One region of the Psychrobacillus sp. FSL K6-2365 genome, then DNA from elsewhere that is predicted to be linked to it. Evidence: riboswitches for the same ligand, from Rfam matches in the RefSeq annotation. Region 1 holds a riboswitch; each other region holds the start of a gene.

What was found. A riboswitch is a leader RNA that binds a small molecule or an ion and turns the genes downstream of it on or off. The one in region 1 is predicted to bind S-adenosylmethionine.
Region 2: it holds a riboswitch for S-adenosylmethionine, as region 1 does, so the genes downstream of both, MKY29_RS15310 (methionine ABC transporter ATP-binding protein) here and mtnK (S-methyl-5-thioribose kinase) in region 1, are expected to answer to the same signal.
Region 3: it holds a riboswitch for S-adenosylmethionine, as region 1 does, so the genes downstream of both, MKY29_RS20115 (acyl-CoA dehydrogenase family protein) here and mtnK (S-methyl-5-thioribose kinase) in region 1, are expected to answer to the same signal.
Region 4: it holds a riboswitch for S-adenosylmethionine, as region 1 does, so the genes downstream of both, MKY29_RS08745 (MetQ/NlpA family ABC transporter substrate-binding protein) here and mtnK (S-methyl-5-thioribose kinase) in region 1, are expected to answer to the same signal.

What each region holds. Positions count from the first base shown of each region.
Region 1 covers NZ_JBBOOO010000001.1:4,245,854-4,250,069, reverse strand. Annotated here, with positions in the region: gene MKY29_RS21550 (methylthioribulose 1-phosphate dehydratase) at 1-70, opposite strand, end outside; gene MKY29_RS21545 (2-hydroxy-3-keto-5-methylthiopentenyl-1-phosphate phosphatase) at 67-732, opposite strand; gene mtnW (2,3-diketo-5-methylthiopentyl-1-phosphate enolase) at 734-1,951, opposite strand; SAM riboswitch class I at 2,064-2,168, opposite strand; SAM riboswitch class I at 2,325-2,481, shown strand; gene mtnK (S-methyl-5-thioribose kinase) at 2,557-3,765, shown strand; gene mtnA (S-methyl-5-thioribose-1-phosphate isomerase) at 3,743-4,216, shown strand, end outside.
Region 2 covers NZ_JBBOOO010000001.1:3,053,894-3,058,109, reverse strand. Annotated here, with positions in the region: gene MKY29_RS15330 (arsenate reductase family protein) at 119-481, shown strand; gene gcvH (glycine cleavage system protein GcvH) at 555-935, shown strand; gene MKY29_RS15320 (toprim domain-containing protein) at 1,010-1,360, shown strand; gene MKY29_RS15315 (thioredoxin family protein) at 1,372-1,692, shown strand; SAM riboswitch class I at 1,728-1,832, shown strand; gene MKY29_RS15310 (methionine ABC transporter ATP-binding protein) at 2,042-3,067, shown strand; gene MKY29_RS15305 (methionine ABC transporter permease) at 3,060-3,728, shown strand; gene MKY29_RS15300 (MetQ/NlpA family ABC transporter substrate-binding protein) at 3,791-4,216, shown strand, end outside.
Region 3 covers NZ_JBBOOO010000001.1:3,976,705-3,980,920, reverse strand. Annotated here, with positions in the region: gene MKY29_RS20120 (transporter substrate-binding domain-containing protein) at 1-764, opposite strand, end outside; gene MKY29_RS20115 (acyl-CoA dehydrogenase family protein) at 776-1,951, opposite strand; SAM riboswitch class I at 2,056-2,156, opposite strand; gene MKY29_RS20110 (catalase) at 2,319-4,216, shown strand, end outside.
Region 4 covers NZ_JBBOOO010000001.1:1,835,147-1,839,362, forward strand. Annotated here, with positions in the region: gene MKY29_RS08740 (methionine ABC transporter ATP-binding protein) at 1-722, opposite strand, end outside; gene MKY29_RS08745 (MetQ/NlpA family ABC transporter substrate-binding protein) at 780-1,601, opposite strand; SAM riboswitch class I at 1,694-1,809, opposite strand; gene MKY29_RS08750 (PPC domain-containing DNA-binding protein) at 1,963-2,469, shown strand; gene MKY29_RS08755 (pyridoxal phosphate-dependent aminotransferase) at 2,504-3,667, opposite strand; gene MKY29_RS08760 (carbon-nitrogen family hydrolase) at 3,753-4,216, shown strand, end outside.

The DNA.
Region 1 (4,216 bases):
TAAACCAATCTCTTGCAGCGAGTTCATCTTTTATGTCCGCAAGTTCATCCCATTTATCTTGTAATGTCATAATTTCACGCCTAACCTAGCGTTCATAATGTCTATCACATCGTGGAAGTTTTCAAAAGGTTCATAGGGAATATTTAATTCCTCACACTTTTCGATTAAGAAATCCCTTGCAATAATGATATCTCCTAATTTTGCCGCTTCTAAATCGGTAATGGAATCCCCAATTACAACACTCATAGCATCTTGGTCAAGAAGTGTACGAATAATAGATGGTTTACAACAACCACATCCTTGGCTAGTACATTGTTCATCACAACTATGTGGAAACTCAATGTGAATTGTATCCTTAGAAAAATCGGATACATTACAATAAACTCCTGCAAATGGCCTGAAAGGTTCTAGTAGTTCATGGACGAAAAAGTCTATACCACCACTTACGATGTAAAGTGGGATGTTATGATTTTTTGTAAAAGATACAAATTCACTAAAACCATCGCGGATGACAGCCTGTTCAAGTACAAAAGAAATAATTTCATCTTTTGATTCAATAGGGAGGAGAGAGAACATCTTTGCTACACCATCTCGTATGGAAATACGTTGACTTAAAATATCCTCTTTAATTGGAGTCCATTCGGGTGGAGCGAATTTTTCCATGATTGCCATAATGTTATCTTGATTGGTTATAGTTCCATCGAAGTCACAAAAAACTACAAGTTTACTCATATTATAACCCCCATAATTCAAGTGCAGTTTTTAACTCACTATGTTGTTTTGCTGCTTGTACTAATGGAATTTCTTCTAAAACAGCTGTTACTGCCTGCCTAAAAGCCAAACCGCCCCCAGTTGCACCGGCTGGATGACCATGTATACCACCTCCAGCATTAATAATGCTATCGATTCCATAGTCATTCATTAAAAGGGGTACGAGACCCGGGTGAATGCCTGCAGATGGAACTGGAAAGCTTTGTTTAACTTTACTGGCTTTTGTTAGTTCTTCACCTAAAGAAAGAGCTATAGACTTTTCTAGTGCAACACTGCCATAAGGAGAAGGGAATAATGAAAAGTCTGCTCCTGCATAACGAGTAAGTTTTCCTAGAACAAGTGATGTTGAAACTCCATAATATGCTGAGGAAGTGAATGCTCCACTATAAGCTGGATGTGCCATAAGTGGCAATTGAATTTCATCGTCTTCTGCTAACATCTGAAGGGCATCTAATCCGTAAGTATGAACATTAAATAAAAGTGCATCTGCCCCAAGTTCTCGGGCTTTTTTGGCCTTATCTTTTAATTCAAATGTACGTCCTGATAAATTTACTGCATATAAAGTACGATGTCCTGTCTCTTCATACACCTGTCTCAATACTTCTCGTCCAGTAGCAATACGTGATTCAAAAGAAGTTAGTGGATTATCAAATAGGATTTCGTCATCTTTTACAAGGTCAACTCCACCATATGCCTGTTGTTTAAGTTGTTCTGCTAAATATTCTATGTCTCTTCCAATGACTCCTTTGAATATGCTCATGATTAGCGGACGTTCATAAACTCCTAATTTTTCTCGAACACCCTTAATGCCAAAGCGTGGTCCGGGGAAATGGGACAAAAGATTCGTATCGAATTCTAAATCTAATAACTTCACTTCACCGTCTAGGGATAGTTTGCCATAGACCGTTGTTAATATTGCTGGAATATCAGTAGAAAAATTTGCAGCAGGGTAGAATATTTTAATTTCTGCTTTTATTTTTTCAGGGTGAAAGGGGTGCTGGATATCCTTGGATTCGGTAACGGATATTACATTTCCTTTATGTTTTTTTAACTGTTCTTGTTCTAACAAAGCTAAGTCAGTCCAAGAACCAATAGTCAATCCAAGTGCAATATCTTCTGCCTTTTTTTCAAAAGAGCCAGATTTTCCATATAGTTGATAGTGCGCAGTGATTCCGCTCATTTTTTCACTCCTAACTAAAATAAATGCGCAAGCGCCTATGTAGCCCAGACTAGCGCTGACCAGATAACATAAAAAACCTCTTCAAATAAGAAGAGGTTAATAGTTTAACAACTTCTTATTTCTCAGCCTTTTGGCTGCAAGAATTAGCACCGTGTTCAAAAATGAATCGGTTGCCGGGTATCATAGGGCTTGTCCCTCCACCTGCTCTAAATAAGAAAAATATTCAGTTGATGTTTAATAAATTATATTGATTATTCCATGCAATAAAACTTCTGTCAACAAGAAAATTAAAAAGTATATATATTCAAAATACTGTTGACATAACTTTTTCTATTATGCTAGGATTCTAATCAAACATCATACTTGTACCGCACTCTTATCAAGAGCAGGCAGAGGGATAATGGCCCGATGACGCCCAGCAACCGACCGTAATACCGTTGTGAGACGGGGCGCTTTATGCGCCGGAATGTAAGATTCCGTAAGGCACGGTGCTAATTCCATCAGAAAGTTTACTTTCTGAGAGATAAGAGGTTCAGAATCTCTTATTCTTGGCCTCTTTCTTTTGGAAAGAGGTTTTTTATTTTGAGAATGAAAGGAAGAATTAAATGGCGGTAGTAGCGACAAAACAATATCAATTATTAACACCAGAATCTGCAATTTCTCTAGCAAGCGAATTATCTTTGTTCCCGAATACAGCTAAATTAACTTGCGAAGAAATTGGTGATGGAAATCTAAATTATGTTTTTCTTATAACAGATCAAACGAGTGGCAGTGGAGTTATTATTAAACAGGCCTTGCCCTATGCAAAAGTAATAGGGGAAAGCTGGCCGCTAACTCTAAAAAGGGCAAAAATTGAAGCTAGTGCCTTAAAAAAACATGGAGAATATGCTGCCGATCTAGTTCCAAAAGTCTATGAAACGGATGAAAATTTAGCTATCACAGTCATGGAAGATTTATCTCATCTCACAATCGTACGTGAAGGATTGATAAAAGGTGAGTCCTACCCTAAATTATCGACAGATATAGGGAACTACCTAGCTCTAACACTTTATCATACTTCTGATTTTGCTCTTCACCCCTTTGAGAAAAAAGCGCTTGTAATAGAATTTTCAAATCCGGAATTGTGTAAGATCACAGAGGATTTAATCTTTACCGATCCTTTTTTTGACCATGAAACAAATGACTTTGAACCTGCATTACAAGTCGAAGTAGAAGCAATCTGGAACAACAAATTATTAAAGCTTGAAGTGGCAAAATTAAAAAGAAGTTTTTTAACCGAAGCGGAAGCCTTGCTGCACGGAGATCTCCATACAGGAAGTGTTTTTGCGAGTGAAGTAGAAACTAAAGTGATCGATCCAGAGTTTGCTTTTTACGGTCCTATTGGTTTTGATATAGGATTGTTTTTAGCAAATTTAATAGTCCAATCTATTACCAGAGAAGGCAAACAACGTGATGTCATACATGGTCATATACGAAACACTTGGACCACTTTTTCTACTAAATTTGCAGGTTTTTTGGAACAGAGTGAATTCGATTCATTTAAAGATATAGAGGGATACAATGCATTTTTGCTAGAAAAAATATTCCATGATTCACTAGGATTCGCAGGCTGTGAGCTTATTCGTAGAACAATTGGACTCGCACATGTGAAAGACTTGGACAATATTGAAAACGAAAAGAAACGAATTTTACTAAAAAAACAAACTCTAAAAACTGGAGAAAGATTAATAGTGAGTCGTCAAGAAATAGACTCAATAGATGCAGTAATTGAGTTGCTAGGAGAAATTATTTATGAGTATTCCATTATCGATTAAGTGGGATGGTAAGCAGTTAGTAGTCTTAGATCAACAGAAACTTCCTCATGAAATTGTCTATATAAAACTTGAAGCACTCAAAGATGTTTACGAGGCGATTATTACCTTGAAAGTTCGTGGTGCCCCTGCCATTGGTATTACGGCAGCATATGGATTAGCTATTGAGGCCCAGGGCTATAAAACAAATTCGATGATAGATTTTCTAGCATTACTAAAAAAAGATGCAACATATTTGGGTGAATCCCGGCCAACTGCTGTCAACTTAGTTTGGGCACTTGACCGTTTGTTGACAATAGTGAGTTTAGTAGATAGTGTTTCGGATGCAAAGCAGATATTAATTGAAGAAGCAATAGTAATTCACAAAGAAGATGAGGAGTCCTGTCGGAATATTGGTGAATTTGGACTTTATTTACTAGGTGATAAAACCAAGGTAATGACCATTTGCAATGCG
Region 2 (4,216 bases), 1.2 Mb from region 1:
TGGGCATTTTTTTTGAGTCTTAATTTCTTAATTCGAGGTTGAATCCTTAGTCACCGTTCAAAATGATTGCTCATCTCTTACACTATTATGTATGATAAAAAGAAAAAGGTGGTACAACATGACTATTCAATATTATGGCTATCCTAAATGTACAACGTGTAGAAAAGCGAGCAAATGGTTAAAGGACAATGATATAGAATACATAGACAACCATATAGCTGAAAATCCTCCAACTAAAGATTTGCTTCAAAAAATGTTCGAAGTAAGTGGCTTAGAACTCAAAAAATTCTTTAATACTTCTGGTATGAAATATCGAGAACTTGGTCTAAAAGACAAGCTTCCAACGATGTCAGAAGATGAGCAATTAGCCTTGCTTGCTTCTGATGGAATGCTTATTAAACGTCCAGTTGTTTTTGATGGTGAAAAATTAACGCTAGGCTTCAAGGAACAACAGTTTGAGGATGTTTGGAAGACTTCTTAAAGTCACTTGTTTTTACTATAAAAATATGTGAATATAGTAGATGAATGTATTATTAATGGAGAGGGGTATATATATGAACGCACCTAAAGATTTAAAATACTCAGCAGAGCACGAATGGGTAAAGACTGAAGGCGGAAATATCCGTATCGGTATTACTGAATTTGCACAATCAGAGCTTGGAGATATCGTGTTTGTCGAGCTTCCACAAGTCGGAGATGATATTAAAGCAGGAGATCCATTTGGTAGTGTAGAGTCTGTAAAAACTGTATCTGAACTGTATGCACCAATAAGCGGTAAAGTAGTAGATGTAAATACAGAATTAGAAGATAACCCTGAATATGTAAACGAATCCCCTTATGAAAATGCATGGATGATTGTTGTAGAGCCAGCTGATGTAACGGAAGTCGATGGTTTACTTTCTCCAGAAAAATACGAAGAATTAATTTCAGAATAATTATGAAAACGCCGCTTAATGTCGGCGTTTTTTTCATATAATATTGGAAAGGGCATAGTTGGGAGAGATGCTGAATGGCTATTGTCTTTAGTGAAAAAATAATTATAGTTGAGGGAAGATCAGATAAATTAAAGCTTTTAAAATTACTTGATGAATCAACAGAAATTATTTGTACAAACGGAACGATATCCAATGTAAAGCTAGAAGAGATTTTAAGTCCTTACGACGGTATTCCTATTTATGCGTTTTTAGATGCGGATAGATCAGGCGAGCAAATTCGCTCCATCGTCAGGAAAGAATACCCTGAAGCTATTCATCTATATACCAATCCAATGTATTGTGAAGTGGCGACTACACCGTTCAAAGTTTTGGCATCTATATTAAAAAGTGTTAATATAAAAGTGAAGAGACAATATTTACTTTAGGATGATGTAATGTGAATGAATGGACACTTGAACAGTGGAACGACCATAAGAACAGTGGACAGCTTACAATGTTCTATATTTATACACCCTTATGTGGAACATGCCAAGTTGCAAGTAAGATGATGCAAGTTGTACAAGAGATGATGCCTTTTTCAATTGGCCAAGCAAATATTAACTATCTAGAGAATTTTGCAATGGATTATCATATTGAAAGCGTACCATGCCTGATAATCGCTAAAGGTGGAACTGTATATAAAAAGATATATGCATTTCAATCAGTTCCATTTATATTAGAGACAATAAAAAGTATTGACGAGCAAGTAGTCGTGTGATAACATTCGATATACCAACAAATTAAATAGTGTTACTCTTATTAAGAGTGGTGGAGGGAAGTGCCCTATGAAGCCCGGCAACCGTCATGTAAATGAAATGGTGCCAAATCACGCAAAGCTGTTGCTTTGGGAAATGAGAGAATGGATGAACGTTATTAAAATAAATAACTTAAAACCCTTCTGCTCTTTTGCAGGAGGGTTTTTTTAGATAGAAATGGGAAGTATATGTATTTACATAGTAACTGTTGACTCATTGAGTAGTTTTAAAATGCAGGATTAAAAATTCATACAATATTTCTTGAAGATAGATAGGCAATTGAGCATTTCGTAGAAAGGTGGCAAGTTTCCCATGATTAGTTTAAATAATGTTTCGAAAAAATTTAGCACGAAACAAGGTACAATCGTTGCAGTTGAAGAGGTGAATCTTGACATAAAGAAAGGTGAAATTTTCGGCATCATTGGATACAGTGGTGCAGGAAAGAGTACACTTATTCGATTATTGAATGGATTAGAAAAGCCAACTTCGGGTCAAATTATCGTCAACAATCAAGATATTACTAAGATAAATGAAGTGAAGCTTCGTCAAGTAAGACAAAAGGTAAGTATGATTTTCCAACACTTTAATCTGTTATGGTCAAGAACGGTTGCGGAAAATATTGCTTTTCCATTAGAAATTGCTGGTGTTCCACAAGCACAACGTTCTTCAAGAGTAGAGGAACTAATTGATTTAGTTGGTTTAGAAGGTCGCGGACATTATTATCCTTCACAGTTATCAGGAGGACAAAAACAACGTGTCGGAATTGCGCGGGCATTAGCCAATCGTCCAGAAGTGCTTCTCTGTGATGAAGCAACCTCTGCGTTAGACCCAGAAACTACAGACTCAATTTTAGACTTATTAGTTAGTATCAATGAAAAATTAGGGCTGACAATTGTTTTGATTACCCACGAGATGCAGGTTATTCAAAAGATTTGCGGTCGTGTTGCAGTAATGGAAAAAGGTCATGTAGTAGAAGAAGGAAAAGTACTAGATGTATTCCAAAACCCGCAACAACCTATTACAAAACGTTTTGTCTCGCAAGTAAGTGATTCCAATAAAGCAATACAAACAATACAGCATTTAAAAGAGCTATATCCAAATGGCAAGCTGATAAAGCTAGTATTTGTTGGAGAGCAAACAGAACAACCAATATTGTCGAGACTTATTAAGCAATTTGATTTAGAAGTCAATATTGTCCAAGGTAATATTTCGCATACACAAAATGGCGCATTTGGTACCTTAATCCTTCAACTAGAAGGAGATGCATTATTGGTGGATGAGGCAATCCGCTATATACATGAACAAAAAGTAAATACAGAGGTGATCAACAATGATTAATGATTTATTTCCTAATGTTGATTGGCCAAAAATGTGGGAAGCAACCGTTGAAACATTATATATGACTGCAGTATCTACTATACTGACAGCAATTATTGGGCTAGTGCTCGGTCTTTTACTTTTCTTAACTAGTCCTCATCAAGCATGGGCGAACAAGTTAGCGAACTGGTTAACAGGAGCTTTCGTTAATATATTCCGTTCCATTCCATTTATTATTTTGATTATTTTATTAATCCCATTAACGAAGTTTTTAGTTGGAACAATGCGTGGGCCAAATGCTGCATTCCCAGCTTTAGTTATTGGAGCTGCTCCATTTTACGCTCGTATGGTGTTGATAGCTCTACGAGAAATTGATAAAGGAGTACTAGAAGCAGCTAAATCGATGGGCGCTAAAACTTCTACTGTTATTTGGAAGGTTCTATTGCCAGAATCTATGCCCGCATTAGTATCAGGTATTACGGTTACGGGGATTTCACTAGTTGGTTATACAGCTATGGCCGGTATTATCGGTGCTGGGGGACTAGGAACGCTAGCATTCTTAGATGGATTCCAAAGAGGTAGAACAGATGTAACACTTGTTGCCACAATACTAATATTAATCATGGTATTTATAATTCAGTGGATAGGCGATTTAATTACTACAAAAATAGATAAACGATAATAGGTGTAAACGAGAGTACTCGATCACATAGAAAACATAGGTAAAAAGGGAGAGATTTGAAAATGAAGAAGTTATTAGCTGGAGCTTTATTATCAGTGAGTGCATTAACACTTGCAGCGTGCGGAGAAGAAGAGGGTAGTAAACTTGTAATAGGTGCATCGAACGTACCTCATGCAGTTATATTAGAAGAAGTTAAACCAATTCTTGAAGAACAAGGAATTGAACTTGTTGTAGAATCGTATCAAGATTATGTATTACCAAACAAAGATTTAGATTCAGGTGACTTGGATGCGAATTATTTCCAACATATCCCTTACTTTGAGTCACAAAAAGCTGATTTTGGATATGATTTTGCTAACGCTGGTGAAATACATATTGAACCAATCGGTTTATATTCTAAAAAATACGGTTCTATTGAAGAGCTTCCAGAAGGTGCAACAATTCTAATGAGTAACTCTGTTGCAGATCACGGTCGTATTCTTGCTATG
Region 3 (4,216 bases), 270 kb from region 1:
TGCTTAATAGCTTTATCGTAAGCATCTGCAAATTCTTGCTCTTTTTTGTTGAATAATGGCCATGTCTTGATAACTGCAAATTCATTGTAAACAACTTCATCTTTTAGATTATAGTAAGGACCAGTTTCATCTAAAACCTGTTTTTGGAATGGTCCTTCAATTATTACTCCGCCGTCAACACGCCCCTCATTGACCCATTGGATTACATCCACGGTAAATGCATCACCTGCATCTAGTTTTACAGGGTTATTAGGATTTGCTTTGTTGTATTCATCAATTACAGTATACTGCGCATTATTTGCGGCAATCGGTGCTAAAGAATATTCAGCAGTTGCAAAATCCTCTAACGATTTAATATGCTCATTTTCTTTTTTCAATACGAGACCTGCACTACTTAAACCAAGGAATTCCTTGGGGAAAATAAATTTTTCTGTGCGTTCCTCTGTCCAAAAAGCATTTTTCACACCAACCTGAAACTTGCCTTGCTCTACCCCGATTAATAGATCATCACTTGTAGTCCCTACATATTCAAATTCATATTCAGGTAGTAGTTCATCTACTAGTTTCATAATTTCTACATCATATCCAGTGGCGTTTCCGTTGTCATCCAACCATGAAATAGGTTTAGAGGCCATGTCATATGCTACTTTTACTTTGCGAACATCACCACCTTCTGATGAAGTAGAAGCCTCCCCGGAACTACAAGCCGCTAAAAAAGTTATGGATACTAAACCAACCGCCACTAATTTAAAATACTTATTCATGTTCATTCTCCTTATCCTTTTACTAAGTTTTTATTATTTACTTCTTCTAACGCTGAAAGTGCTAGTTTCTTAATAGTCATATCATCCATAGGAGGATTATGTAGTCCCGCTCGGACATCTCGATAATAGCGTTGTAGTGGATTAGTTCGCTGTAAGCTTTTGGCACCAACTAAACGCATTGCTTTATCAACAATAGTGATGGCTGAATTAGTGACTATATGCTTTGCCACGCTTACTTCATTAGAAAGTAGTTCTTTTGTAACATCATTGTCATAGGAAGTAGCAACTCCATAAATGACTAATCTTGCCTTCGTAAGCTCTAAATCTATTTCTCCTAAAAGCTGTTGAACGTTTGGCAGCTGTGCAATAGATCCGTTCAAGCTATTTGGTGAATGGGTATTGGCAAATTGTACTGCGTAGTCTCTTGCTGCCTGTGCGATTCCGAGATAGGTCGCTGGTATATGTAATAGCCACCCATTAATCTTTCCACCACTTGCGAACTCGGGGAGCTCTACTAGATTTGACTCATGAACGATTACGTTATTCAATACTAAGTCATTACTACTCGTTCCTCGCATGGATACAACATCCCAGGTTTCTTCAATGGAAAGGCCAGCTGTATTGCGAGGAATAAGGAAGAAACCAACTTTTTCTTTTTCCTCAATCCATGCAGATGTTAAAAAGTAGGATAGTACAGGGGATGCGGTCGTGAATATTTTACGTCCATTTAGTACCCAAGAATCTCCTTTTCTTATGGCTTTAGTTCCAGGCCTACCCCCACGCGTTGGGCTTCCAGTTTGAGCTTCACTGACAGAACGATTTATGAGTGCGCCATTTAATACTTCTGCTGCAAAAAAGTCGAGTTTCTCTTTTTTCCAAAGTTTGTTTTCAAATAGTTCACCAACAACACCTAAGCTCCAACCTACTGATAGGGCTGTGTTGGCATCAAAGCTAGCAAGTGTTTCTTGTAAAAGAACCATATCGTATACAGAAAATCCATTACCACCATACGATTCGGGTAGTGTAAGGCTTGCATATCCGATATTGATCAAATCATCCACGTTTTCTTTTGGAAAAATAGATTGTTCATCAATTTCGGCGGATTTACTTTTAAATTTTTCTTCTAACTCATATAACTGATTGATCCAATACTGCTGTTTTTCCGTTTTGATGTACAAGTTATTCACAGTTGTCGTCTCCTTTTGATTTTAATTATTCCTATTTGTTAAGTTGGTTTTAAATGCAAATAAAAAACCCTTTTGAAAATCAAAAGAGTAAGTAATTTTATGTACACTTATCTCTCAAGTTTCTTGCTGGAAGTAGCACCATACCATAGAAGTGGCGGTTGCTGAAGCATCATCGGACCAGTCCCTCAGCTTCTCTTAATAAGTAGTATGGAGTTGTGGGAATAATCGTACTACTTAATCTGCAAGAAGTCAATAGTAATTCTTATCGATTTAGTATGAATTAAGTGTTTGATTCTATTTTAGGGGTTTTTGAACTGTCATTCAGGGTATAAACAATAGTGTAGATATAAGTAGAGGAGGAGTTTGTTTGGATAAGAAAGTAACTGGAAATAGCAAAGATGAACAATTAGAAAAATTCCGTGTGGACGATCAAGGACAAGCATTGACTACGAATCAAGGACTAAAAATATCTGAAGATGAATTCTCTCTAAAAGCAGGAGAACGAGGTCCTACTTTGATAGAAGATTTCCATTTTCGTGAAAAAATGACGCATTTTGATCATGAGCGCATACCAGAAAGAGTAGTACATGCTAGAGGTTATGCAGCTCATGGGGAATTCGAATTATACGAATCAGCAAGTGAATTTACGAAGGCAAAATTCTTACAAACACCTGGCACAAAGACTCCAGTGTTTGTAAGGTTTTCTACTGTGGCAGGTTCACGTGGATCTGGTGAATTAGCTCGCGATGCTAGAGGATTCGCTACTAAGTTTTATACGGAAGAAGGAAATTATGATTTAGTAGCAAATAATATTCCTGTCTTTTTCATTCAAGATGCTATTAAATTTCCAGACCTGGTGCATGCTATAAAGCCAGAGCCACACAATGAAATTCCGCAGGCTGCGACTGCACATGATACGTTTTGGGATTTTGTTGCTAACAATCAGGAGACGGCACATATGATCATGTGGACAATGTCAGATAGGGCTATACCACGTAGCTTTCGTATGATGGAAGGGTTCGGTGTAAATACATTTCGTTTCATTAACGAGGCAGGTAAATCCCATTTTGTAAAATTTCATTGGAAACCACTACTTGGTACCCATTCAGTTGTATGGGATGAAGCACAAAAGATAAATGGGAAAGATCCGGATTTCCATCGTCGTGACCTATATGATGCGATTGACAATGGGGATTATCCTGAGTATGAATTTGGAGTCCAACTTATCGCAGAGGAAGACGAATTTAAATTTGATTTTGATATTTTGGATCCTACTAAACTATGGCCAGAGGAAGAGATACCAGTAAAAATTTTAGGGAAGATGACATTAAATCGTAACGTAGATAATGTATTTGCTGAAACTGAGCAAGTTGCGTTCCATCCAGGAAGTGTTGTACCAGGAATAGATTTCTCAAATGATCCACTACTTCAAGGACGATTATTTTCTTATACAGATACACAATTAATCCGTCTTGGTGGTCCTAATTTTCATGAGCTACCGATAAACAGACCTGTTTGCCCATTCCACAATAACCAGCGTGATGGATATGGAAGACAATCGATTAATGTGGGAAGAGTGAGCTATCATAAAAACTCTCTTGCTGGGAATACTCCGATACCTGTTAGTGAAGCTGAAGGTGGGTATTCGCATTATCAGGAGAAGATAGATGCTCGAAAAGTTCGTGCACGAAGTGAGAGCTTTAAAGACCATTTTTCGCAAGCTAAGTTATTTTGGAATAGCATGAGTAATCCAGAAAAAGAACATATTATTAGCGCATTTAGTTTCGAACTTGGTAAGTGTAAAGAATTGACTGTTCGTCAACAAGTTCTAGAGATGTTCGCGAAAGTTGATTTGGATTTATCGAATAAGGTAGCGGAAAATTTAGGACTTGTAGTGCAAGGTGTGAGTACTACAACTACTACAAAATCTTCCCCGGCACTTAGTCAGTTAAATACTTTTATGAAGCCACATACTAGAAAAATAGCTGTTTTAGTTGGAGAAGGGTTTGAAGAGGATTTACCTACAATTCTAGCAGATTTAAAAGCAGGCGGAACAATGCCAGAAATAGTGAGTGATCATCATGGATCAGTTGTTGGAGCTGATGGGACGTTGCTGCCAGTAGACCATACTTTCTTAACAGCTGATTCGGTATTATTTGATGCGGTATATGTAGCAAGTTTACATGGTAAAACAGCTATGTTTGAAAAAGAGGCTACGTATTTCATCAAGGAAGCTTATGCACATTTTAAACCGATTGGCGCTAC
Region 4 (4,216 bases), 2.4 Mb from region 1:
AAAAACTTTTTAGTTGTAGGGTGTGTAGGGTTAGTAAATAGATTAATAGCTGTATTTTGTTCAACAATTTCTCCATTTTCCATGACATATACATGATCACAAATTTTTTGAATGACATTCATTTCATGCGTGATTAAAAGTATAGTAATACCTAATTCTCGATTTATCTTTAGAAGCAAATCTAATATGGAATCAGTAGTTTCTGGGTCCAGTGCGCTTGTTGCTTCATCACTAAGCAATACTTCGGGTTCCTGCGCTAGTGCACGGGCAATTGCAACACGCTGCTTTTGGCCACCAGATAACTGGTTTGGATAGTTTGTATGCTTGTCAGTTAATCCAACTATTTCTAAATATTGATCCACTCGTTTTTTTACTTGCGCTTTATTATATCCAAGTAGCTTAAGTGGAATGGCGATATTATCATAAACAGTTGCTGTTTTTAATAGATTAAATCCTTGAAATATCATGCCAATTTTATTGCGGGTTTCACGCAATTTAGGGAGGGGAAGGGAAGTAAGTTCAACACCGTTAATAAAAACTTTGCCTTCCGTTGGCTGTTCGAGTAAATTTACGCATCGAATCAGTGTACTTTTACCAGCACCGCTATATCCAATGACTCCATGAATTTCTCCTTTATTTACCTGAATATTTACTTGGTTTACTGCCTTTACTATTCCACTCTTGCTTTTAAATTCTTTCGATACATTTTCTAACTCAATCATTTACTATCTTCCTTTCTAAAGAAAACGCTACCGAAGTCGGTAACGTTTTCAAGTCCATTATTCGTCCCAGCTAGCTAATACAGAACCTTTAAACTCTTCTTCGATAAACTTTCGTACTTCTTCCGATTGATATGCTTTTACAAATTTTTGAATCGTTGGATCATCTTTATTTTCCGCACGAACAACCACAAAGTTTACATAAGGTGAGTTAGAAGATTCTAATAATATAGAGTCCTCTTTTGGGCTAATTCCTGCTTCAAGTGCAAAGTTCGTATTAATGGCAGCTGCATCTACTTCACTTAATTGTTTTGGTATTTGAGCAGCTTCTAGTTCAATAAATTCCAGGTTTTTTGGATTTTCTTCAATGTCATAAATACTAGCTGTTTCTCTTTTGTCTTCTTTAATTTTGATGTAGCCATGTTCTTCTAAAATGTATAGTGCACGCGCGCCATTCGTTGGATCATTTGGCAAACCAAAAGTTGCACCGTCTGGTAGATCATCAATTGACTTATATTTTTCTGAATATACACCCATTGGATTTAAAATTGTTTTTCCTACTGGTACTAAGTCAGTACTGTGATCCTCGTTAAACGTGTCTAGGAAAGGTTCGTGTTGATAGCTATTCGCATCTAAATCACCTTCTGATAATGCAGTGTTAGGTAGAATATAATCAGAGAATACTTTAAGTTCTACTTCTAAACCATCTTTAGCTGCCACTTCTGCAGCTACTTCTACAATTTGTTCATGTGGTCCGGCAGTTACTCCTACTACTATTTTGTCTTCATTGATTGCTTTAGCTTCTGACGCAGCGTCAGACCCACAAGCTGCAAGAGTTCCAGTTAATAATACCGTTGATAATAAAAAACCAATCTTTTTCATTTGTCATTCCTCCGAATAATTATTAAGAACGTTGTATAAATATAAAAGCCTCTCTTCCAGTAGAAAGAGAGGCGCATACATACGTTTGTCCTCTCTTATCTATCAAAACAAAATGTTTTGCAGGATTTAGCACCTTTCCATATACAAAAAATATATGGATGGTTGCCGAGCTTCATAGGGCCAGTCCCTCAGCTACTCTTGATAAGAGATATCAGCTATTAAGTTTTCCAACAGTTCATAAAATATAATTTACTACATCAAATTATTAAAGTCAACAGACTTTTTTTATAGTTGCATATATCATTCGAATTAGTTTATGTTTAATAACAATAAATAATTATACATAGGGAGTGTGTAAGCGTTGTCAAAAATTAGAGCAAATTATGCTGTAGGGCAGCTAGGGAAGATAGTGAGCGCACGTTTAGTTTATGGAACTGATCTGCTGGAAGGGATAGAGGAATTGTGTAAAGTAAATGGAATTCAATCCGCTACAATTCTTAGTTGTTTTGGTAGTTTTCAAAGATGTGGATTTGTGTATTTAGTACCAAATGAAGATTCCCCTATAGGTGTAGGATACAATAATCTTGTTGTGAAAGAGGGGCCAATTGAGTTCTTGCAGGGTACAGGAGTTGTATGCCAAAGAGATGATCAATTTGAAACGCATTTCCACGGTACAATATGTGACCAAAATGGCAATATTTTTGGTGGTCATTTTATTAAAGGTGAAAATCCTGTTATTACAGTAGACCTAGTGTTGGCAGAAACTGTTGATATGGAGTTTAAGAGACAGTTTGACGAAGAAACAGGAGCTAATCAGTTTTATCCTGTAGAAACGAATAAAGAAAAACCTAATCATCTACATAAATGAAAATTGCAGCCCTATATTAATGGGCTGCACTTTTTTAAAATAAATTAAGCTTTCCAATGCGTGTAATTGCTTCTCTTAATCGAACTTCATCCACTAATAAACCCACGCGAACATACCCTTCGCCGTATCCACCAAACCCATTACCAGCAGCAACTGCTACATCGGCTTCGTTCAAAAGTAAATCAGCAAAAGCTTCACTTGTAAAATTATCGGGAACAGGTAACCATGCGAAAAAGGAACCTTTTGGTGCATTCACCTGCCAACCAATACTGTTACAAGATTCAATAAGAGCATTTCGTCTGCTCTCATATAAATCCACTAATTCCTTTACACATTCTTGACTATTATTGAGTGCAACCGTTGCAGCATCCTGTACGGCAGGGAAGAGACTAACAAATAAGTGGTCTTGAATTATATTTATAGCTTCAATAATTTTAGCGTTCCCAACAGCAAAACCAACTCTCCAGCCAGCCATATTATACGTTTTGGACAATGTGTACATTTCAATACCTACGTCTTTTGCACCATCAGCTTGTAAGAAACTAATTGGCTTCTCTCCATCAAAACCTATTCCACCATATGCAAAATCATGGACAATGGCAATGTCCTTTTCTTTTGCCAACGAAACAGTTTCTTGGAAAAAGTCTAAATTAGCGATAGCGCCAGTGGGGTTATTTGGATAATTTAAGTACATAAGTTTAGCTTTTTGTTTTTGCTCCTCTGTTAAGGAACTGTAATCAGGAAGGAAATTATTTTCCTTGAGTAATGGCATCGTGTCAAACGCTACATTAGCAAGTCCTACCCCAGATAAATAATCAGGATAGCCTGGGTCAGGAAGTAGCATTAAATCATTTTCATTCATCAGTGCCAACGGGAGCTCTACTAAGCCAATTTTAGTGCCAAATAATATCGCTACTTCAGTTTCAGGGTCAATGTCAACATTATATTCTCGTTTATAGAAATTGGCTGCCGCTTTTTTAAATTCTCCAGTTCCACGAAATGGACTATACTTGTGGTTTAATGGATTGGCTGCCGCTTCCTGCAGTGCTTGTACAATATGCTCAGGAGTAGGCTGATCAGGATTACCTTGTCCAAGATTAATCACATCTCTACCTTCTAAAACTGCGTCTCCAACTTTTTTTACTAGTGTAGCAAAAAACTGTGAAGGTAGATTTTTTAAACGGTTTGAAAATTCCATGTTCGTAACCTCGTTTTCTAATAAGTTGCATTTGTTAGTCAAATCTTATAACCTTTTTATTATTATGTCTATAGGGGTGTCAAAAATGAGAATTGCATGTGTCCAATTAAATATAGCTTTTGGTAACCCAAAAGAAAATTTTAGAAAAGTAGAAGAAAAGATTCGGAAAGCAGCGATGTTAAATGCAGAAATCGTCGTACTGCCTGAAATGTGGAATACTGGTTATGACTTAACAAACCTTGAAGTAACAGCTGATATAAACGGAGAAGAAACTAAAAATCTCCTAACTCGGTTAGCTAGTGAGTTACATATTCATATTATTGGAGGCTCCGTTTCAACAAAAAAAAACAATCATTTCTTTAATACGATGTACGTAGTAAATAATATTGGAGAGCTGATTGCTGAATATGATAAAGCGCATTTGTTTAAATTAATGGATGAGCATCTATACTTAGAGGCAGGAACAAGCAAAAATATCTTCACGCTGAATGATGTCGAAATGGGTGGCGTTATCTGTTATGATTTGCGTTTTCCAGAGTGGTTCCGTGC